One region of the Streptomyces sp. NPDC047917 genome, then DNA from elsewhere that is predicted to be linked to it. Evidence: riboswitches for the same ligand, from Rfam matches in the RefSeq annotation. Region 1 holds a riboswitch; each other region holds the start of a gene.
What was found. A riboswitch is a leader RNA that binds a small molecule or an ion and turns the genes downstream of it on or off. The one in region 1 is predicted to bind cyclic di-AMP.
Positions count from the first base shown of each region.

Region 2: linked by a shared signal. The riboswitch ahead of ACGF8B_RS34830 (C40 family peptidase) and the one ahead of ACGF8B_RS00070 (M23 family metallopeptidase) in region 1 are both predicted to bind cyclic di-AMP.
Region 3: linked by a shared signal. The riboswitch ahead of ACGF8B_RS22415 (transglycosylase family protein) and the one ahead of ACGF8B_RS00070 (M23 family metallopeptidase) in region 1 are both predicted to bind cyclic di-AMP.
Region 4: linked by a shared signal. The riboswitch ahead of ACGF8B_RS10110 (transglycosylase SLT domain-containing protein) and the one ahead of ACGF8B_RS00070 (M23 family metallopeptidase) in region 1 are both predicted to bind cyclic di-AMP.

Region 1 covers NZ_JBIDCA010000001.1:23,918-28,783, forward strand. The annotation lists gene ACGF8B_RS00065 (aldo/keto reductase) at 1-355, opposite strand, end outside; gene ACGF8B_RS00070 (M23 family metallopeptidase) at 645-1,739, opposite strand; cyclic di-AMP (ydaO/yuaA leader) riboswitch at 1,751-1,903, opposite strand; gene ACGF8B_RS00075 (PP2C family protein-serine/threonine phosphatase) at 2,142-3,302, opposite strand; tRNA gene ACGF8B_RS00080 (tRNA-Met) at 3,604-3,677, opposite strand; gene ACGF8B_RS00085 (SPFH domain-containing protein) at 3,842-4,866, opposite strand, start outside.
Region 2 covers NZ_JBIDCA010000016.1:238,509-243,374, forward strand. The annotation lists gene ACGF8B_RS34820 (ATP-dependent Clp protease proteolytic subunit) at 1-167, shown strand, start outside; gene ACGF8B_RS34825 (hypothetical protein) at 175-483, shown strand; cyclic di-AMP (ydaO/yuaA leader) riboswitch at 884-1,056, shown strand; gene ACGF8B_RS34830 (C40 family peptidase) at 1,060-1,533, shown strand; partial or broken gene ACGF8B_RS34835 (LysR family transcriptional regulator) at 1,748-1,894, shown strand; gene ACGF8B_RS34840 (ATP-binding protein) at 2,017-2,448, opposite strand; gene ACGF8B_RS34845 (helix-turn-helix domain-containing protein) at 2,653-3,513, shown strand; gene ACGF8B_RS34850 (DUF397 domain-containing protein) at 3,538-3,744, shown strand; gene ACGF8B_RS34855 (8-amino-7-oxononanoate synthase) at 3,737-4,866, opposite strand, start outside.
Region 3 covers NZ_JBIDCA010000009.1:88,068-92,933, forward strand. The annotation lists gene ACGF8B_RS22400 (DUF501 domain-containing protein) at 1-242, opposite strand, end outside; gene ACGF8B_RS22405 (septum formation initiator family protein) at 302-772, opposite strand; gene eno (phosphopyruvate hydratase) at 871-2,151, opposite strand; gene ACGF8B_RS22415 (transglycosylase family protein) at 2,440-3,204, opposite strand; cyclic di-AMP (ydaO/yuaA leader) riboswitch at 3,208-3,379, opposite strand; gene ACGF8B_RS22420 (transglycosylase family protein) at 3,680-4,657, opposite strand; gene ACGF8B_RS22425 (cytochrome P450) at 4,763-4,866, opposite strand, start outside.
Region 4 covers NZ_JBIDCA010000004.1:58,095-62,960, reverse strand. The annotation lists gene ACGF8B_RS10125 (hypothetical protein) at 1-282, shown strand, start outside; gene ACGF8B_RS10120 (DUF305 domain-containing protein) at 384-1,052, shown strand; gene ACGF8B_RS10115 (ABC-F family ATP-binding cassette domain-containing protein) at 1,162-2,826, opposite strand; cyclic di-AMP (ydaO/yuaA leader) riboswitch at 3,368-3,553, shown strand; gene ACGF8B_RS10110 (transglycosylase SLT domain-containing protein) at 3,558-4,055, shown strand; gene ACGF8B_RS10105 (FAD-dependent monooxygenase) at 4,049-4,866, opposite strand, start outside.

The DNA.
Region 1 (4,866 bases):
TGTGGTCGGTGCCGAGCCGGCGCAGCGACTCCTCGGCCGCGGCCTTGATGTTGGCGGGAGCGAGCCCCTTGTACCGGGGGTGGGTACTGACCTTCGTCGCGACGACGATGTCGGAGCGGTTGCCGCGTGCGGCGAGCCACTTGCCGATGACGGTCTCGGACTCGCCGCCCTCGTTGCCCGGAATCCAGGCCGAGTACCCGTCGGCGGTATCGACGAAGTTGCCGCCGCCCGCGGCGTACGCGTCCAGAACGGCGAACGACTGTGCCTCGTCGGCGGTCCAGCCGAAGACGTTGCCGCCGAGAGCGAGCGGGAAGACCTGCAGGTCGGAAGAGCCCAGCTTACGAAGAGAAGTCATAAGGGAAACAACGGGTTCCGGTGCACCCGGTATTCCGGCACCCGTATTCCGGCACCCGGTATTCCGAGCGGACCCGGTTCCGGCGGGACCACGGCTGCGGCGACACCCCTTCCGGGTACCGGCAGTTCCGGGAACTGCGGGTACCGGCAGTTCCGGGGACTCCCCACTTCCCCGTCCCACCCACGAACAGACCGGCAGCCCTGACGTCGGGGGGTGAGCGTCAGGACTGCCGGGGTTCATCGGCCGGCGGACCGGCCGGGATCGAGCGGCCCGCGAAGTGGGCGTCGGATCAGGGGTTGAGGCCCTTGCCGCGGAGCCAGGCCATCGGGTCGATGCCCGTGCCGCCGGCGGTGTGGACCTCCAGGTGGAGGTGCGGTCCCGTCACGTTGCCGGTCGCGCCGACCCGGCCGATGGTCTCGCCGGTGCTGACCTTCTGGCCGACACTGACGCCGATCGAGGACTGGTGGCAGAACCACAGCTCGGTACCGTCGTCGAGTTCGAGCACCGTGCGGTAGCCGTACGCGCCGGACCAGCCCGCCGACTTGACCGTGCCGCTGTGGATGGCCTTGATCGGGGTGCCGGTCGGGGCCGCGAAGTCGAGGCCCGTGTGGTAGCCGGAGGACCACATCGAGCCGGCCTCGCCGAAGGTCGAGGTGATCGTGTACGAGGAGGTCGGGATGGCGTAGCTGGCGGCGAGCTTGGCCAGCCGCAGCGCCTCCGCCTTCTTCTTGGCCTCCTCTTCCGCCTTCTTCTTCTCGGCGGCGGCCTTGGCCTCGGCCTCGTCCTGCTGCTTCTTGGCCTCGGCGGCCGCCTTCTCCGCGGCCTTCTTCTCCTCGGCCGCCTTGGCCTCGGCGTCGGCGGCGTCCTGCTGCTGCTCGGCCTGCTGGAGGATGCGGGCGCGGAGCGCCTCGCCCGCGTCCGTCGTGCCCTGCTCGGCCTCGGCCGTGGTGATGCCCGCGGTGGTGAGCGGGGCGGTCGCGGCCGCGACCTCGGTCTTGTCGGCCTCGGACTCGTCGGAGAACAAAGCGCCCACGCCCGGAAGGGACTTGGCGTCGGGGAGGTTGTCCTTGATCGAGTCGGGCACGGAGATGGAGACCGGCGGCTTGCTCTGCGCGGTGGCCATGCCACCCGCGCCGACCGCCGCTATGACGCCGACACCCAGCACCGTGGAGCTGCGGGCGAGGCCGTTGCGCTGCTTGGCGACGCGGTGCCTGCCGCGCACCGGGCGGACGGACTCCTCGGTGGGGTTCCACTCGTCCCAGCCACGGTCGGGCTCAGCGGTGAACTCAGCCGTGAAATTGCCGGTGAAGTCGCCTCCGGGCTCGGTGCCGTAGTCGGAATCGAACCGGGACGGGGCCTCGGGGGCAGGCTTGTTGGACGCCACGGGGGCGCACTCCTTTCCTTCCTTCTCGCCTACCGGGTTAGCTGACGGGTTCGGAGCAGGAAGGTCTCCTACGGGCCCCTCTGCCTCTCACGAGACACAGGTGTCCGATTCACCCCATGTAGGTGGTTCCCCGGTTCCCTTGCGGAATTCGGCGCTCGCGCGCGGTGCCGCCACTGACGACGGCTGGGACGACCGCGCTGCGTTATCGAACGTTAATAGACACCGGGGCCGTATTCCAAGCCGTTCCAACTGATCGTTCACTTCCTTGGCCTGGACTTTACGGGACACAAGCGGGTGGAATCGGACGAGTTGACCGACCCTCAGCCACTACCCTGTTTCTGACATTGCGTCAAACGTTATGCGGAGCGGCGCCTTTCGGTTACGCACGGTGGCATCGCCCCGTCACGCCTCCTCGGCACCCACGATCGGCACGGTCCTCCGCCGGTCCGGCTGCCCCTCAGCCGGGCGTGCGACCGCGAGCAGCGCCATGTCGTCGGTCGACTCACCGCCCGTGTGCAGCCGTACGTCGTCGGTCAGGGCGGAGAGCAGCTCCTCGGGCCCCGGGAAGATCCGCCCGCGCAGCCGGGCCGCCGGATCGTAGAAGACCCCCTCGATGTTCCGCGCCTCGGAGAGACCGTCCGTGTAGAGGAGCAGCGTCGTCCCGGCCGGCAGATCCCACTCGTCGGTGTACTCCGGCCACGCCCCCAGATCCATCCCGAGCGGCAGCGCGGGCACCGACGGCTTCAGCACGTCCAGCGCCCCGTCCGGATGCAGCAGGATCGGCTCGGGGTGCCCCCGGTTGACGATCCGCACCCGGGACAGCCCGGTCGGAATCTCGGCCAGCACGGCCGTGATGAACCCTTCGAGCACGTCGAGCCCGCCCCGCCGCGCCTCTTCCCGGGCCAGCGCCCGCTCCAGCCGTCCCGCCACCCCCTCCAGCGAGGCTTCCTGCTCGGCCGCCTCGCGGAACGCCCCGATGACCACCGCCACCGTCTCCACCGCGTCGAGCCCCTTCCCCCGCACGTCCCCGACCACCAGCCGTACCCCCCACGGGGTGTCCGACACGGCGAACAGGTCACCGCCGACGAACTCGTCCGCCTGCGCCGCCTCGTACCGCGCCGCGACCTGCAGCCCGCCGGTCCGGTCGGCCGGCTGCGGCAGCACCGCGCGCATGGCGGTCTCCGCGATGTACCGCGCGGAGGCCAGCTGCTCGTTGCCGCGCCGTACGACCCCGTTGATCACGACCGCGAGGACCGAGACGGTGGCCAGGGTCAGCAGTTCGATCAGCGGCACGGCCTCGGGCAGCGTGCTGCTGTACAGGCGCAGCACGATGACGGCCAGCATCGAGGCGATACCCGTACGAATGGTGCTGGCCAGCGAGAAGAAGGGGGCGGCGATCAGCGGAGCGGCCACGAACAGCGGGATGGCGGTGAAGGTGGGCGGGGTGAGGATGTCGAACAGCAGCCCGCCGAGGATCATCAGGGGAGGGAGCGCACGTACGAACCGCCGGGTGCGGGCACCGCTCCCGGCATGCTTGCCGCGCCGCTTCTCCCGCTTCCACACCTGTGGTCTCCTGCCCGGTACGCGCGCGGCTGCGGACGGTACCGCGCCCCACCCCCAGGCTCACCGGACCGGAACGAAGCGGCGACTCCTCGTCGGCCAATGGAGGGACACGGGGGACGCGGAGGACACGGAGACACGGAGACGCAGAGGATCCGGAGGAGCAGAGGATCCGGAGGAGCACAGGAAACACGCGAGGGGAGGCCCAAGGGCTGGGGGACAGGTGCGCCATGGCTCGCCCGCCACACGGCGAAACGAATTCAGGCCCGGCACGCTGTGTGCGTGCCGGGCCTGAATTCTTCAGTAGCGGGGACAGGATTTGAACCTGCGACCTCTGGGTTATGAGCCCAGCGAGCTACCGAGCTGCTCCACCCCGCGTCGGTGAACACAACTCTACGCCATCCCCGGCGCCCTTTTGACCACTCGGGTTCACCAGCCCTCAACCCCCCTCACCGAACCGCGTCAGGACCGGTTCGAGAACCGGTTCGTCACTGGTTCGAGGACCGGTTCGAGCGTCACTGATTCGCGGACTGGTTCGAGCGTCACTGATTCGCGGACTGGTTCGAGGACTGGTTCGTCTCGGAGATACGGGGCACGGAATCGGCCTTGCCATGGACGGCCGGCTGCTTCACCGGGTTGGCACCGCGTTGCAGCGAGTGGAGGATCGCCAGCCCCTGGCTGACGACGCCCGCCGCCATCTCGTTGACACCGTTGGTGCCGTTGAGGACGGTGAGGTCGGCGCCGGACATGCCCCGGGCGGCCGCGTCGGCCAGCGCGGGCAGGTTCTCCACGATGCGGTTGGCGGCGATGAGCTCCTGGTTGCCGTCGCGCAGCGACGCGGCACGCACGCTGTTGGCGTCGGCCTGCGCCTGGGCGAGGGCCCGCTCGGTGTACGCGCCGCCGTCGGCCTCGAACTTGACCCGGTCGCGGGCCGCCTCCGCCAGGGTGCGCTGCCGGTACGCCTCGGCGTCCGCCGGGCGCCGGACCTCCGCCTCCAGCCGCTGGGCGGCGAGCGCGGCCTGCCGCTCGGCGAGCGCGGTCTGCTCCTCGATGACCTCGTGCGAGGCCCGGGCCTGGGCGAGCGGCCCGGCCTGCGCGGCGCGGGCGTTGTACTGCTCGGTCTCGGCGAGGAAGCCGGCCCGCTTGATCGCGGTGTCGCGTTCGTACTCCGCCTTGAGCGCGGCGGCCTGCTGCTCGCGCTGGCTGGCCTCCTGGTCCGCCTTGGCCTCGGCGATCCGGGCCTGGCTGGCGACCGCGGCGGCGTGTGGGGCCGCGAGGTTCTTGATGTAGCCGGTGGCGTCGTCGATCTCCTGGATCTGGAGGGCGTCCACGACGATGCCGAGCTTCTCCATCTCGCCGTGGCTGCCCGCGATGACCTCCTGGGAGACCCGGTTGCGCTCGCGGATGATCTGCTCCACGGTCAGTCCGCCGACGATGGAACGCAGATGCCCGGCGAAGATCCGCCCGACGAGCTCCTCCATCTGTTCCTGCTCGGTCAGGAAGCGGCGGGCCGCGTTGGCGATGGACACGGCGTCGTCACCGACCTTGAAGACGGCCACGGCCCGGA
Region 2 (4,866 bases), on a different contig from region 1:
TGCTCACCACCCTGTTGGCCCGTCACACGGGGCGCACCGAGGAGCAGATCACCGAGGACACCGAACGCGACCTCATCCTCGACGCGGCCGGCGCCAAGGCGTACGGGCTGGTGGACCACGTCCTGGAGAACCGGAATTCCGCACTGCGGCCGCACGGCGAGAGGTGAACACCCGATGCGACCACCGGAGTTCCCGCCACTGCCCGCACTGACCCGTGCCGAGGGGGAGTTCATCGACGGCTACCTCGAAGTCCTCGACCAGGTCGGCCGGATCAACCCGGCCCGCGGCGGGGACACCTACGGCGCGCTCCGCGCCGCTCAGGCACTCGTCACGCACTCACGCACGCTGCGGGACGCCCTCGCGTTGATGCACGAGCGCGGCGAGGCGCAGCTCCACGCGGCCACGCTCGCCCGTGCGCTGCGGGTGCTGGACGGGGAACGGCGGGCGGGGCGCGTCACCGTACCCCCGGCTCCGCCGAGTTGACCGGCCCGCGCCGTCCGCGCGCGCGGCGCGGATCCGGCCAACTCCCCCTGACCCGGCGCCCGGCGGCCGTCACCCGGCTCCCGTACCCGACACGCCCGACCACCCCACCGGAAATCCTCGCTCGTTCGGCGTAGGAAGTCCCCCTCAGGAGGGACCGCTCAACTTGCGTTTTCGGCGTGGACGGTGAACGGAATCAACCCTTCCGCCCCAGGTACGCACCTGGTCGGGGTCACCGGCGAAGCCTCAAGGATCACCATGTCCACCCGAACGGATCAGTCGTGAGGAGCCTCACATATCCCTGTTTCAGCTCGGAAATCCGGCAGTCGGTGAGTCAAGATCCCTGGGACGACAAGCCCCCGCCACCGCGGCGGGGCGGTCCGGGCGGACGCCGAGTCCTGCCGCCGTCCGGATGCCTGGTCGACAGAAGTGGATCGGCAGGAGTGGAGGACCCGAGCACAACGGGTCGACCTGAACACCGGTCGACCCTCGGGGTGAAGCCGCCGAACGCGGCCGGGCAACTTCGCCAGCCCGAACCCGACAGGTCATCCTTCACAGGCGGCTGACGAAGGGTTGCGCATGACTGCGCAGGTTCATGTCCCGTCTCTGCTCGTCCGGGCCGGTACGGCCTCGGTTCTCACGCTCGCCGCCGTCGGTGGCACTATGTTCGCCCCGGGCGCCGCGACGGACGCCCGGGCGGCGACGCTGTCGATGAAGGCGCTCAACGTCGCGGCGTCGAAGAAGGGCTCGCCGTACAGCTGGGGGGCCACCGGCCCCAACCGCTTCGACTGCTCGGGGCTGACGCTCTATTCGTTCAAGAAGGCCGGCAAGAAGCTCCCCCGCACGGCCCAGCAGCAGTACAACCGGACCCGCCACATCTCGGCCTCGCACCGGCAGCGCGGCGATCTGGTGTTCTTCCACTACGGCCGCAGCGTCTACCACGTGGGGATCTACGCCGGCAAGGGCAAGATCTGGCACTCGCCGAGGACCGGCGCCGTGGTGCGGCTGGAGAAGATCTGGACCAGGAGCGTCTACTACGGCCGGGTCCGCTGAGGCACGGCCCGGCCGGCGATCCGTGGCCGCCGGCCGGGCCCGCCCGTGGCCGCCCGGCCCGACCCGGCGGCCGGCCCTCCCCCGCTCAGTGCGGCGGCGGGCCGGTCACCGGCATCAGGCCCGGCCCGGTGAGCGCCACGCCGCTGCCGCCCTCGCCGGTGCGCCCGGTGCGCGCGAACGCTTGATGTAGGCCCCGACACGGCTGGCCACGCCGGTGGCGGTCGAGGAGGCCGGATCGCTCACCCGGGCCGCCGCACGCCTGGGCCACACCGCACCGGCCCGCTCCCAGCAGCTCGCCAAGCCGGAGCGGGAGGCGGGCGCGGCACCGCTGGTGCGCCACCACCGCGGGGCCCGGCGCACGGCCACGGGCGAGCTGCCGGCCGGACGCGCCCGGCACATCCTCGACAGGCCCTGTTGCGCAGCGGGTTCGGGCGGGCGGGGTCGGCTCGGTGGCCGGGCGGCGAAGCCGGGTGAGCGCGTCGGTCAGCTCTGCACCGGGATGCTCCACGGCAGCGCGATCCACACCGTCTTGCCGCCGTCGGCGGTGGGGGTGACGGTGAGCCGGCCCCCGCACTCCTTGGCCAGACAGCGGATGATCACCATGCCGCGTCCGTTGTCCTGCTGGACGGCGGCGGGCAGTCGCCGGGGCCAGCGGGGGTGACTGTCCGTCACTCCGAGGTACAGCTGCTCCTCCCGCTCCAGCCGGAGGTCCACGGTGAACGTGGGCGACTGCCCGAAGGTGTGCTGGACCGCGTTGGTCGCGAGCTCCGAGACGATGAGCTGGATGCTGTCGGCGAAATCGGTGTCGGCGGCCAGGCCCCATTCGGCGAGCACCCGGGCCACGTACCTGCGGGCTGCCGAGACCGAGACCGGCTCGCTCGGCAGAGTGACGTTTGCTTCCTGATGGTCTGCCATGGCGAGCCGTCCCTTTCCCACCCGTGCCGACCCGCGATCGGTACGGGTTGCGCTTCGCGCCAGATTGCCACTGATGCTGCCCTCTGCGACGGCGATCCACCAAGATATGCATATATCTGTCGCTCGAAGCGGTGAACCCTGCCACGCAAGGCCGGATGTGGACGGCACACTGTCCGCTCGGCAGAAGAGGGAGGGAGGCCGCGGATGCAGCACGGCCCTGCGGTTCGACGCCGCAAGCTCGGGGAGGAGCTCCGGAGTCTGCGCCACGCGTCGGGACTGACCAGTCGGGACGCGGCGCGGATGCTCGGCTGGCACCAGTCGAAGGTGAGCCGGATCGAGACCGGGGTGAGCGGGGTGCAGCCGGCCGATGTGACCCGGCTGCTGGACACGTACGGCGTGGACGACACCCGGCTGCGGGATCTCCTGGCGACGCTCGCGGGTTCGGCGGGCGGTGGCGGCACCGGCTGGTGGCACGCCTATCGCGGTCTGATCCCGCCCCAGTACCGCGACTTCATCAGTCTGGAGTCCCAGGCCCGGACCGCGCGCACGCTGGAGACCTCGGTGGTGCCGGGGCTGTTGCAGACGGCCGACTACGCGCGTGCGGTGACCCGGGCGTCACTGGACGGGCTGCCGTCCGGCCAGCTGGACTCGCTGGTGGAGGTGCGACTGGCCAGGCAGGGGGTGCTGCGGACCGATCCACCGCTGCGGCTGAGCGCGGTGCTCGACGAGGCCGTGCTGCGGCGCCAGGTCGGCGGGTGCCGGGTGATGCGGGAACAGCTGCGCCATCTGGCCCGGGTGGCTCAACTGCCCCATGTGCGACTCCAGTTGCTCCCGTTCTCGATGGGCGGCCATGCCGGCCTTACCGGGCCTTTCGTTATCTTCTCATTTCCGAGCACTTCTGATCTGGATGTGGTCGTTCTCGACCATTTGACGAGTAGCCTCTACCTGGAGCGGAAAGAAGACCTTGCGGCGTACAGCTCGGCCTTCCGCACGATGCAGGGTCACGCGCTGTCGCCGGAGCACTCGTTGGACCTGATCGCCGCGATCGACCGCGACGGTCGGTGACTTCGGACCGCCCGAGGGGGCCTCATGTCGGATTGCCTCGCACAGCACGGCTTACGTTGGCGGCGCAGCAGCCGCAGCACGGGTATGAACAACTGTGTGGAGGCCGCGCCGTTCGGTGACGAGCGGCTGGCCGTGCGGGACTCCAAGGATGTGTCCAGGCCGCCGCTGCGGTTCACCGCGGCGGCCTGGACCTCGTTCGTCGCCGGTCTGCGCCGGGATTCGGTCAGCTGACGGGGGCGGTCCGCCGCACCACGGACACCGCGGTGGCGATCTGCTCCTCGGTCAGATCGGCCCGTGCGGTGAGCCGCAGCCGGGACACCCCGTCCGGCACGGACGGGGGCCGGAAGCAGCCCACCACGATTCCGGCGGTGCGGCAGTCGGCCGCCCAGCGCACCGCCGCGGCCGCCGAGGGGGCGCGCACCGAGACCACGGCCGCGTCCGGCCGTACGGCAGCCAGGCCGGCCCCGGTGAGCTGCTCGTACAGTGCCGCGGCGACCGCACGGGCCCGGCCTGCCCGCTCCGGCTCGCGGCGCAGCAGCCGCAGGCTTTCCAGCGCGGCGCCCGCCGCGGCCGGCGCGAGGCCGGTGTCGAAGATGAACGTACGGGCCGTGTTGACGAGGTGTTCGATGACCCGGGCCGGTCCCAGGACCGCTCCGCCCTGGCTGCCCAAAGACTTGGAGAGGGTGAGCGTGGTGACGATGCCCGCGTCGCCCGCGAGACCGGCGGCGGCGAGCGCCCCTCGGCCGCCGTCCCCCAGCACGCCGAGGCCGTGTGCGTCGTCGACGAGCAGTGCGGCGCCCGCGGACCGGCAGACGTCGGCCAGTTCGGACAGCGGTGCCGCGTCGCCGTCGACCGAGAAGACCGAGTCGGTGACGGCCAGCGCCCGGCCTCGGTGCGCCTGCAGGGTCTTGCGCACCGCTCCGGGATCGGCGTGCGGAACGACGGCGGTTCCGGCGCGGGAGAGCCGGCAACCGTCCACGATCGAGGCGTGGTTGCCCGCGTCGGAGACGATCAGCGAGTCCTGGCCGGTGAGCGCCGTGATTGCCGCCAGGTTGGCCGCGTAGCCGGACGACAGCACCAGGGCCGCCTCGAAACCGCAGAATTCGGCCAGCTCGCCCTCCAGTTCGGCGTGCAGTGCGGTGGAGCCGGTGACCAGCCGGGATCCGGTCGCGCCCGCACCCCACTCGCGCGCGGCCCCGGCCGCGGCGGCGGTGACGTCGGGGTGCCGTGTCAGGCCCAGATAGTCGTTGCTCGCGAGGTCCACAAGCGCGGACGCGGCGGGCCGGGGGCGCAGGGTACGGACGAGTCCGGCGTCCGCGCGGCGGCACGCCTCGGCGTCGATCCAGTCGAACG
Region 3 (4,866 bases), on a different contig from region 1:
CCGTTCGCCTCCAGCGTGCCGATCGCGGACGCGGCACGCGGGCAGGTCAGGTAGTACGTCGTCGGGAACGGCGTACCGTCCTCCAGCCGGGGCTGCGTCTCGACCACGTCCGGGTTGCCGCACGGGCAGCGGTGCGCGATCGCGCGCAGACCGCGCGGCGGACGCCCCAGCTGCTGCTGGAACGCGGCGATGTCCGCCTCGGTGGGCGCGGTGGACTCGGTCTGGGGAGGGGGCGTTTCCATGCCTGCCTAGGTTCTGATCGGGCTGCTCGAACTGCGGTTCTGCAGATGGATGAAGGGATTCAGTCGCGGTCGGCGCTGTCCACGCCGTCCCAGAGGTTGGAGTGCCACGGCCGGCCGGACTCGTCCGTCCTGCCCTCGCGCTCCTTGACCGCGTCGGGGTCGATCACCGTGTAACCGGTCTCCCCGGGAAGAAGGTAGTGCAGGTGCGTACGGGCCAGCTGCCGGATGTACGCATCGTCCTGGAGGCGCGCCTTCTCGTCGCGCAGCTCCTCGGTACGGGCCTTGGCGTCCTGCGCCAGCCGCTCCTGGTCCGCGATCTCGTCCTGCTGCGAGACGTACTGCCGCATCGGATACGCGAGCGCGACCACCAGCGAGCAGACGACCAGCGCGAGGAAGGCCGCCCGGCCGGTGAGCCGTGAGCGGCGGGCCTGGCGGCGGTTCTGGGACCGGTAGACACGGGCCGCGGTCTGCTCGCCGAGCAGTCGCAGCCGGGTCGCGGTGGAGAACCGGTCCCGGTCCTTCGCGGCCATGTCTCCGCCTCCCCACTACGCACGTCCGTCCCCGCACACGGTACGGGACCGAGTGCGGGGACGGACGGAGGCCGGGGCACTTGCCCCCGCCGGGCTTGTCAGCCCTTGAACCGCGGGAACGCCGAGCGGCCCGCGTACACCGCGGCGTCGTCGAGGATCTCCTCGATGCGCAGCAGCTGGTTGTACTTGGCGACGCGGTCCGAGCGGGCCGGGGCGCCGGTCTTGATCTGGCCGCAGTTCACCGCGACGGCGAGGTCGGCGATGGTGACGTCCTCGGTCTCGCCCGAGCGGTGCGACATCATGCACTTGAAGCCGTTGCGCTGGGCCAGCTCGACGGCGTCCAGGGTCTCGGTCAGCGAGCCGATCTGGTTGACCTTGACGAGCAGGGCGTTGGCGGAGCCCTCCTCGATGCCGCGGGCCAGGCGCTCCGGGTTGGTGACGAAGAGGTCGTCGCCGACGATCTGCACCTTGGCGCCGAGCTTGTCGGTGATGACCTTCCAGCCGGCCCAGTCGTCCTCGTACAGCGGGTCCTCGATGGAGACCAGCGGGTACGCGGAGACGAGCTCCTCGTAGTACTCGGTCATCTCGGCGGCCGAGCGGGACTTGCCCTCGAACTCGTACTTGCCGTCCTTGTAGAACTCGGACGCGGCGACGTCGAGCGCGAGCGCGATGTCCTTGCCCGGGGCGTAGCCGGCTTCCTTGATGGCCTCGACGATGAGGTCCAGGGCGGCGCGGTTCGACTCCAGGTTCGGCGCGAAACCGCCCTCGTCGCCGAGACCGGTCGACAGGCCCTTGGTCTTCAGGACCTTCTTCAGCGTGTGGTAGACCTCGGCACCCCAGCGCAGCGCCTCGGAGAAGGACTCCGCGCCGATCGGCGCGATCATGAACTCCTGGATGTCCACGTTGGAGTCGGCGTGCGAGCCGCCGTTGAGGATGTTCATCATCGGAACGGGCAGCAGGTGCGCGTTCGGGCCGCCGAGGTAGCGGAACAGCGGCAGGTCCGAGGCCTCGGAGGCAGCGTGGGCGACGGCCAGCGAGACGCCGAGGATGGCGTTGGCGCCGAGCGAGCCCTTGTTCTCGGTGGCGTCCAGGTCGAACATCGCCTGGTCGATCAGCCGCTGCTCGGTGGCGTCGTAGCCGACGAGCTCCGGGCCGATCTGCTCGATCACGGCGAGGACGGCCTTCTCGACGCCCTTGCCCTGGTAGCGGTTGGGGTCACCGTCGCGAAGCTCAATGGCCTCGAACGCACCGGTGGAGGCGCCGGACGGAACGGCAGCACGGCCCGTGCTGCCGTCGTCGAGGCCGACCTCTACCTCGACCGTGGGGTTTCCGCGGGAGTCGAGGATTTCCCGGGCTACGACGACGTCGATGGACGGCACGAGGCATCTCCTTCTGGGATATGACGCTGGTTGTGCAGGGTCGCTTTGGCCTTGCGACAAGAGCCTAACCGGCCCGGCCCGATCAGTCGGCCGACCGCCCGACCCCTGGGACGAAAAAGGGCCCGAGGGCACACATTGCCGGGCAAACAGCCAAAAATTTACTGACCAGTAACTACAACACTTGAACGATCCGGCGCTCCCCCGAGCGCGAACGGCAGTGCCCCGGTCCGGCGCACACGGGGAAACGCGCGCCGGACCGGGGCGGTGCCCGGGAGGAGAGAGCCGCGACTACTTCGTCAGGTGCAGCTGCTGACCCGGGTAGATCAGGTCGGCGTCCTTGACGATGTCCTTGTTCAGCTCGAACAGGTGCTTCCAGCCGCCCTCGACCTTGTTGTCGGCGGCGATCTTGCTCAGCGAGTCGCCGGAGACGACCTTGTACTCGCCGTCGCCCTTCTTGACCTTCTCGCCGGTCGGGGTGGTGACGGTCTTCTTCGACTCGGCCTGCGGGGCGGCGGAGCGGTCCGAGCGGGAGGCGGCGGGGGCCTCGGTGCGCTCGGCCGGCTTCGGCTGGGCCTGCTGGGCCGGCTGCGACTGCTGCTTCGGGGCGCTCTGCTGCTCGGAGGCGCCGGAGTTCGCGGTGGAGTTCGAGGAGCCGGTGCTGACACCCGGGTCGACACCGTCGTTGGTCAGGTTGCCGGCGCCGGCGCAGCCCCAGGCACCCGGGCCCTGCATGTCGAGGAGCTTCTCGGCGGTGGCGATCTGCTGGGCCTTGGTGGCCAGGTCGGCACGGGCGGCGTACTGCGTACCGCCGGCGGCGGCCCAGCTGGACTGCGAGAACTGCAGACCGCCGTAGTAGCCGTTGCCGGTGTTGATGGACCAGTTGCCACCGGACTCGCACTGGGCGACGGCGTCCCAGGTGGCGACGGAGGCGGCGGAGGCGCCGGTCGCGCCCATCAGGGGCACGGCGACTGCGGCACCGGCGACACCGGCGAGCGTGGCGATACGGACGGCCTTGGACGGGCGGCGGTGCTTGCCCTTGCTGGAAAGCAGCATGGAACTTCTCCTCACCGACGCCTACGAGGTGAGCTGTCGGGTTCGGGCCAAGTGAGTTGCCCGGTCGCACGTCCTAGCACGCGACTTCACCCCAAGCCGGTCCTGATGCGTCTTTCGACGATCGGGCCCGGCGCTTACCTGGGTCCCCCGCTCCTGCCTACGGCGCTTTACGCGTCTGTTCCCTTCGACCGACGGCAGGATTCGGCGTGACGGTCGACGGGGCCCGCGGTGCGAGCGGTTCCGACCGTAAACATACGCAACCCTCACATTCAAAGATGGACACATCGGACAATCAGCCCGTACTTGCATCTGAAGAACCATCGTTTCCGCAGGTCGGACGTGATGCGGAAGGGCTCCCCGGGCGCGACACGCCAGTTGACGCAAAGAGACCCATGTCTCACTTACGCATAAGCGGACATAGGTCCCTGAACTGCCCCGATTTTGAGGGTGCTTTTAGTCGATTATCAGACTGTCCTCACTTGGCTTTCACGTCGAGATCGAGGCTCTGGCCAGGGAGGATGAGGTCCGGGTCGGCGCCGACAGCAGCCTTGTTGGCCTCGTAGAGCGCGGGCCAGCCACCGGGGATGTTCTGTGCATCAGCAATCGACCAGAGGTTGTCACCGGCGTGAACGGTGTACGTGCCGTCGGCGGGCGTGTCGGCCGTGTCGCGCGCGTCGCCGCCGCCGCGCGAGGCATGACGGCCCGCCTCGCGGCCGCCGCCGCCCGTGCCGCCGCCCTTCTCCGCGGCCGGCGCGCCGCGGTGCTTGCCGCCCGTGCCGCCGGACGCGTCGGGCGAGCCGGAGGCGTCGGGCGCTCCGGAGGGGGCGCCGGTGGACGCGTCCGGGGAGGGGGTGGTCGAGGGCTTCGGGGACGGCGAGGTCTTCCCTGACGGCCCATCGGCCTTCTCCGGGCCGTCGGCGCCGTCCACGGCGTCCGTGCCGTCGGAGGCGCTGCCGGAGGCGCTGTCGGACGGTGTGGCGTCGCCGGACGGGTCCGCCGACGCGTCGCCGGACGGCTTCGCGCTCCCGGTCGGTTCGTCGGCGGGCACGGAGCCCGGGTCCACTCCGGGCAGCGTCCCGTCCACGGCGAGCCCGGAGATGACCGCACAGCTGGGCCAGGCCTTCGGGCCGCGGTCGTCCAGCACCTTCTCGGCCACCGCTATCTGCTGCGCCCGGCTGGCGAGGTCGGCGCGCTCCGCGTACGCCGAACCGCCGTACGCCTTCCACGTCTCCTGCGAGAACTGGAGGCCGCCGTAGAGGCCGTTGCCGAGGTCGGCGCTCCACATGCCGCCGCTCTCGCACTCGGCCACCCGGTCCCAGGTCTGGGCGTCGGCCGCGTGTGCGCCGGACGCGCCGAGCAGCGGGATGGCGATGGCCGATCCGGTCACGCCCGCGGCGACGACGATGGCGGGTGCCTGACGGGGGCGACGGTGTCTGCCGTTCGCGGAGCCCATGGGGTTGCCTTCCGGGTAGCTGACAGGTGACTGGTGAGTCGAACGGTGAACCTAGCCGGGTTCGAACGGGAGTCACAAGTCGATGCAGCGCAGATCACGTGAAAGTCACAGAGTTGACAGAGTGTCACTTTTCACGTGGGCGGACCCCGGGGTGAACTCCACGGGAAGCGTGCGGAGTCCGCGCATGATGAGCCCGCCACGCCACCGCA
Region 4 (4,866 bases), on a different contig from region 1:
CCCGCACCGGGAGCCGCGCAGGTGGGCGCGGGACACATCGCCGTGCGGGGCGAGCACGGTCCCGCCCGGGCGGCGGACACGATGCCCGTGATGAACGGCGAGTCGTGCGTATTCACCCATGCCCGTGACCGGGTGCTGCCGCTCCTGATGGCGCTGGGCCTGGTGCTCCTCGCCGTCCGGGCGCTGACCGGGCGCCGTGCCGCCGTACGCGGTCCGGCCCGGCGGGGACCACCGTTCGCCGGAAGAGAGCTGCTGCTCCAGGTGTGCGTCGCGCGGACGTGACAGGCCTCCGCCGGTCCACGGCCCTCCGGGGCCGGACCGGTCGCGAACCTGCCCGTTTCGCGCGCCACGGACGTGGCGCAGCCACCTGGAAAGAACCTGTGATGTCCGCTTCCCGTTTCTCCGCCGCCCGTCGCCGCACCCTCGCGGCCGCCGGCACCGTCGCCGTCCTCGCGCTGGCACTGACCGCCTGCGGCTCCTCCGACGGCTCGAAGTCCGACGGATCGTCCATGCCCGACATGGACCACGGCTCGGCGGGTGCCTCCGCACCGGCCACCCCCGGCGGCAAGTTCAATGACGCCGACGTGAAGTTCGCACAGCAGATGATCCCGCACCACCAGCAGGCCATCGAGATGGCGAAGCTGGCCGACGGCCGCGCCGCCGACCCCGAGATCAAGAAGCTGGCCACCGCGATCGAGAAGGCCCAGGACCCCGAGATCAACACGATGAAGGGCTGGCTGACGTCGTGGGGCAAGCCGCTGCCCTCGTCCTCGATGGGTGACATGCCCGGGATGGACCACGGCTCGGACGGTTCGGGGATGCCCGGAATGATGTCCGGCAAGGACATGGACGATCTGGCCGCCGCCAAGGGCGGGGACTTCGACAAGAAGTTCGCCCAGCTCATGATCGGGCACCACCAGGGCGCCGTCACCATGGCCGAGGACGAGCAGAAGAACGGCGGCAACGCCGATGCGAAGAAGCTCGCCGGTGCCGTCGTCACGGCCCAGACCGCCGAGATCGAGCAGATGAACAAGATCATCGACAGGCTCTGATCCCGGCAGGGGTGCGGGCCCCGGCCGTCCGGCGGCCCGCACCCCCTTCTCCCGGCCCACCCACCTCCACGTGGTCCGGCCGGTACGGGAAGCGCCTCGCCGCCGACCGTCAGACGGCGGCCTCCGGCGCCGTGAGCAGCTCGGCCACCTCCTCCGCGCTCGTCTCCCGCAACTCCTCGTCGACCAGCAGCCACCTGGTGATGCCGGCCGATCCGAGGAAGGCCAGATCGTGACTGGCGATCAGCAGCGCGCCCTCGTAGGAGTCGAGCGCACCGGTCAGCTGACGCACACTGGCGATGTCCAGGTTGTTGGTCGGCTCGTCCATCATCAGCAGCTGCGGGGCCGGTGCGGCGAGCATCGTCGCCGCGAGGGCGGCCCGGAAGCGCTCCCCGCCCGACAGGGTGCCCGCAGGCTGCTCCGCGCGTTTGCCCTGGAACAGGAAACGGGCGAGCTGGGCGCGGATGTGGTTGTCGGTGACCCCGGGCGCCGTCCGGGCCACGTTCGCCGCGACGCTCAGTTCCTCGTCCAGCACATCGAGCCGCTGCGGAAGGAACCGCACCGGTACGAAGGTCCTGGCCTCGCCGGACAGCGGGGCCAGCTCACCGGTGAGGGTGCGCAGCAGAGTCGTCTTCCCGGCGCCGTTCCGACCGACGAGCGCGATCCGCTCGGGCCCGTTCACCTGGAGGCTGCCCTCGCGCAGCCTGCCGAAGCGGGGACGCAGGCCGTGCAGGCTCAGCACGGTGCGTCCGGTGGGCACCGCCGTGTGCGGGAGGCTCACGCGGATCTCGGCGTCGTCGCGGACCGCGGCGGCGGCCTCCTCCCGGCGTTCGCGTGCCTCACCGAGCCGTTCCTCGTGGACGCCGCGGAGCCTGCCCGCCGACTCCTGCGCCGACCGCTTCCGGCGGCCGGCCAGGATCTTGGGCAGGCCGCCCTCGGTCTCCGCCTTGCGGCCGTTCTTCTGACGCCGGGCCAGTTTCAGGTGGGTCTCCTCCAGTTCGCGCTTCTGGCGGCGCACATCGGCCTCGGCGGCCCGCAGCATCCGCCCGGCGGCCTCCTGCCCGGCGGCCACGGCCTCCTCGTACGCAGACCAGCCACCGCCGTACCAGTTCACCGAGCCGGTGCGCAGTTCGGCGATGCGGTCCACACGCTCCAGCAGTTCGCGGTCATGGCTGACCACGACCAGTACCCCCGAGCGCCAGGAGTCGACGGCCTCGTAGAGCCTGCGGCGGGCGAGCACATCGAGGTTGTTGGTGGGCTCGTCCAGGAGCAGGACGTCGGGGCGCTCCAGCAGCAGCGCGGCCAGTCTCAGCAGGACGGTCTCCCCGCCGGACAACTGGCCCACGGTGCGGTCGAGTTCGATGCCGCCGAGGCCGAGCGAGCCCAGTGTCGCCAGGGCCCGTTCCTCGACGTCCCAGTCGTCGCCGATCGTCTCGAAGTGCTTCTCGTCGACGTCCCCGGCCTCGACGGCGCGCAGCGCCTCGCGCCGCTCGGCGATGCCCAGGGCCCGGTCCACCCGCAGTGTCGTGTCGAGGGTGATGTTCTGCGGAAGGTGGGCGAGGCTGCCACCGACGGTCACCGACCCCTGGGACGGGTGCAGTTGGCCGGCGAACAGTCGCAGGAGTGTGGACTTGCCCGCGCCGTTGTTGCCGACGAGGCCGACGCGTCCCCGGCCGATGCTGAGCGAGAGCCCGTCGAGGACGGTGGTGCCGTCCGGCCACCGGAAGGTCAGGGCGGAGCAGGTGAGAGAGGCATGAGGGGTGGTGGGAGTCGCCATGGTGTTCCTCGCATTCGCAAGCGCGGTGAAGGGGGCTTCGTATGCGAGCACCACGCAGCGACCGGGCCATGGGAAGAGGTGCGGCGGTCCTGAAGATCGGGGGACGGCTCAGGCACCGAGGTCGCATCCACGCGGGGTCACGGGCAGCGCGAAGCACTGCTACGGCGTGACGGGCGTACGGGCAAAGCCGTACGGCGCGATGTTCGCGAACCTCAGATGCGCAACGTCCACCTCAATCGGAGACAACAGGACCTCAGAACTGTAAACGACGGGGTGACGGAAGGGCAATGTCATTGGGTCCCGGAGCGGGCGCCGGAAGGTGCGGGCGAAATGCCCGCATTTGTGAATTCGTGGCGCGAGTCACGTCCGGCCCACCGGATACCGCCCCGCGCGGTTCGGTTCCCTTTCCGCACAAGGGGAGTGGTTCGCGCGGTGTGAGGTGGATTACCGAAATTCCCGTTACTCGATCTTGTGGGTGAATTGCATTCGGAAATTGGGGTCTTGTCCGCTTCGGTTCTTCTCGCTTACGGTCACCGTCAATCCGGACGGAACGCCGAATCCTGCCGCTGTCCGGCAATCCGACCACTCGTGTACGGCAGGAGCGGGGAACCCAGGTAAGCCGCCGGTCCGGAATCCGGAACGGCTCGGGGTGAAGCCACGCAGATGCGCGGCCAGGCATCTCCAGCCTGAACCCGACAGCTCACCTCGCAGGCGACGGAGAGGAATCCACCATGCCCGCAACGGGTACGTACCGTCGTCGCAGGTCCACCACGCTGACCCGCGGTTTCATCGCCGTGGGCACGGGCGCGGCCGCCCTGCTCCTCCCCCTGCTCGGCGCCCACACCGCCTCGGCGGCCCCGGCGCGGCCCGCCGCCGTCACCGCTCCCGCCGCGTCGTCCGCGACGTACACGAACGATCTGGACGGCTGGATCAAGGAGTCGCTGGCCGTGATGGCCGAGCACGGCATTCCCGGCAGCTACGAGGGCATCCACCGCAACGTCATGCGCGAGTCCTCCGGAAACCCCCGGGCGATCAACAACTGGGACTCGAACGCCGCCGCCGGGACGCCGTCCAAGGGCCTCCTCCAGGTCATCGAGCCGACGTTCCGGGCCTACCACGTGCCCGGGACCGCGATGGACAGCTACGACCCGGTCGCCAACATCACGGCCGCGTGCAACTACGCGGCCGCCAAGTACGGTTCCATCGACAACGTCTTCGGGGCCTACTGAGGCGACCGGACCACCGCCCGGCCGGGCCCGTCCCGAGGTCGGCCCAGCCGCGGCGGTGTCCAGTCGGCATGGCGCAGGACCGCGCGGACGGTGACCCGGGACGGCGCGAGCCGCAGCGCCGTATTGCGCAGGGCGACGGCCACCGGACGGGACAGCTGCTGCCCCATCCGGCCGGCCTGCCGGGCGGCCCGCGCGACCGACTGGCTGCGGGGCCGGCGCTCGGCGTCGTAGCGGACGAGCGCCGACTCGACGCCGGCCCCGCCGGAGAGCGCGGCGGCCAGTGTCGCCGCGTCCTCCAGTGCCTGACAGGCCCCCTGGCCGAGATTCGGGGTCATGGCGTGCGCGGCGTCGCCGAGCAGCGCGATCCGGCCGACCGCGTACGAAGGGAGCGGAGTCACCAGCTCGTTGATGTCGTGATGCAGTACGGCATCGGTCCGGGTCGCTGCCAGCAGGGCGGGAATGGGGTCGTGCCAGCCGCCGAACCGGCGGCGCACCTCACCCAGCGGATCAGGGTGCCGGACCCCGGCGGGCGCGTTGAGTACCGCGTGCCACTCGGCCCGGCCGTCGGCGAACGCGATGTGGCCGAACTCGGCCCCCCGTCCCCAGGTCAGCTCGAAGTCGGTACGCAGATCGACGGGCGTCTTGGTGATGGCGCGCAGCACCGTCGAGCCGCTGTAGGCGGGACCGGGGTGCCCCGGGAAGAGCTGGGTGCGCAGCCTGCTGCCGATTCCGTCGGCGGCCACCACCAGATCCGCCTCCAGCGCGGTGTCGCCCGCGGTCAGGCGCACCCGCGAGGCGTCGGACCGGTCGA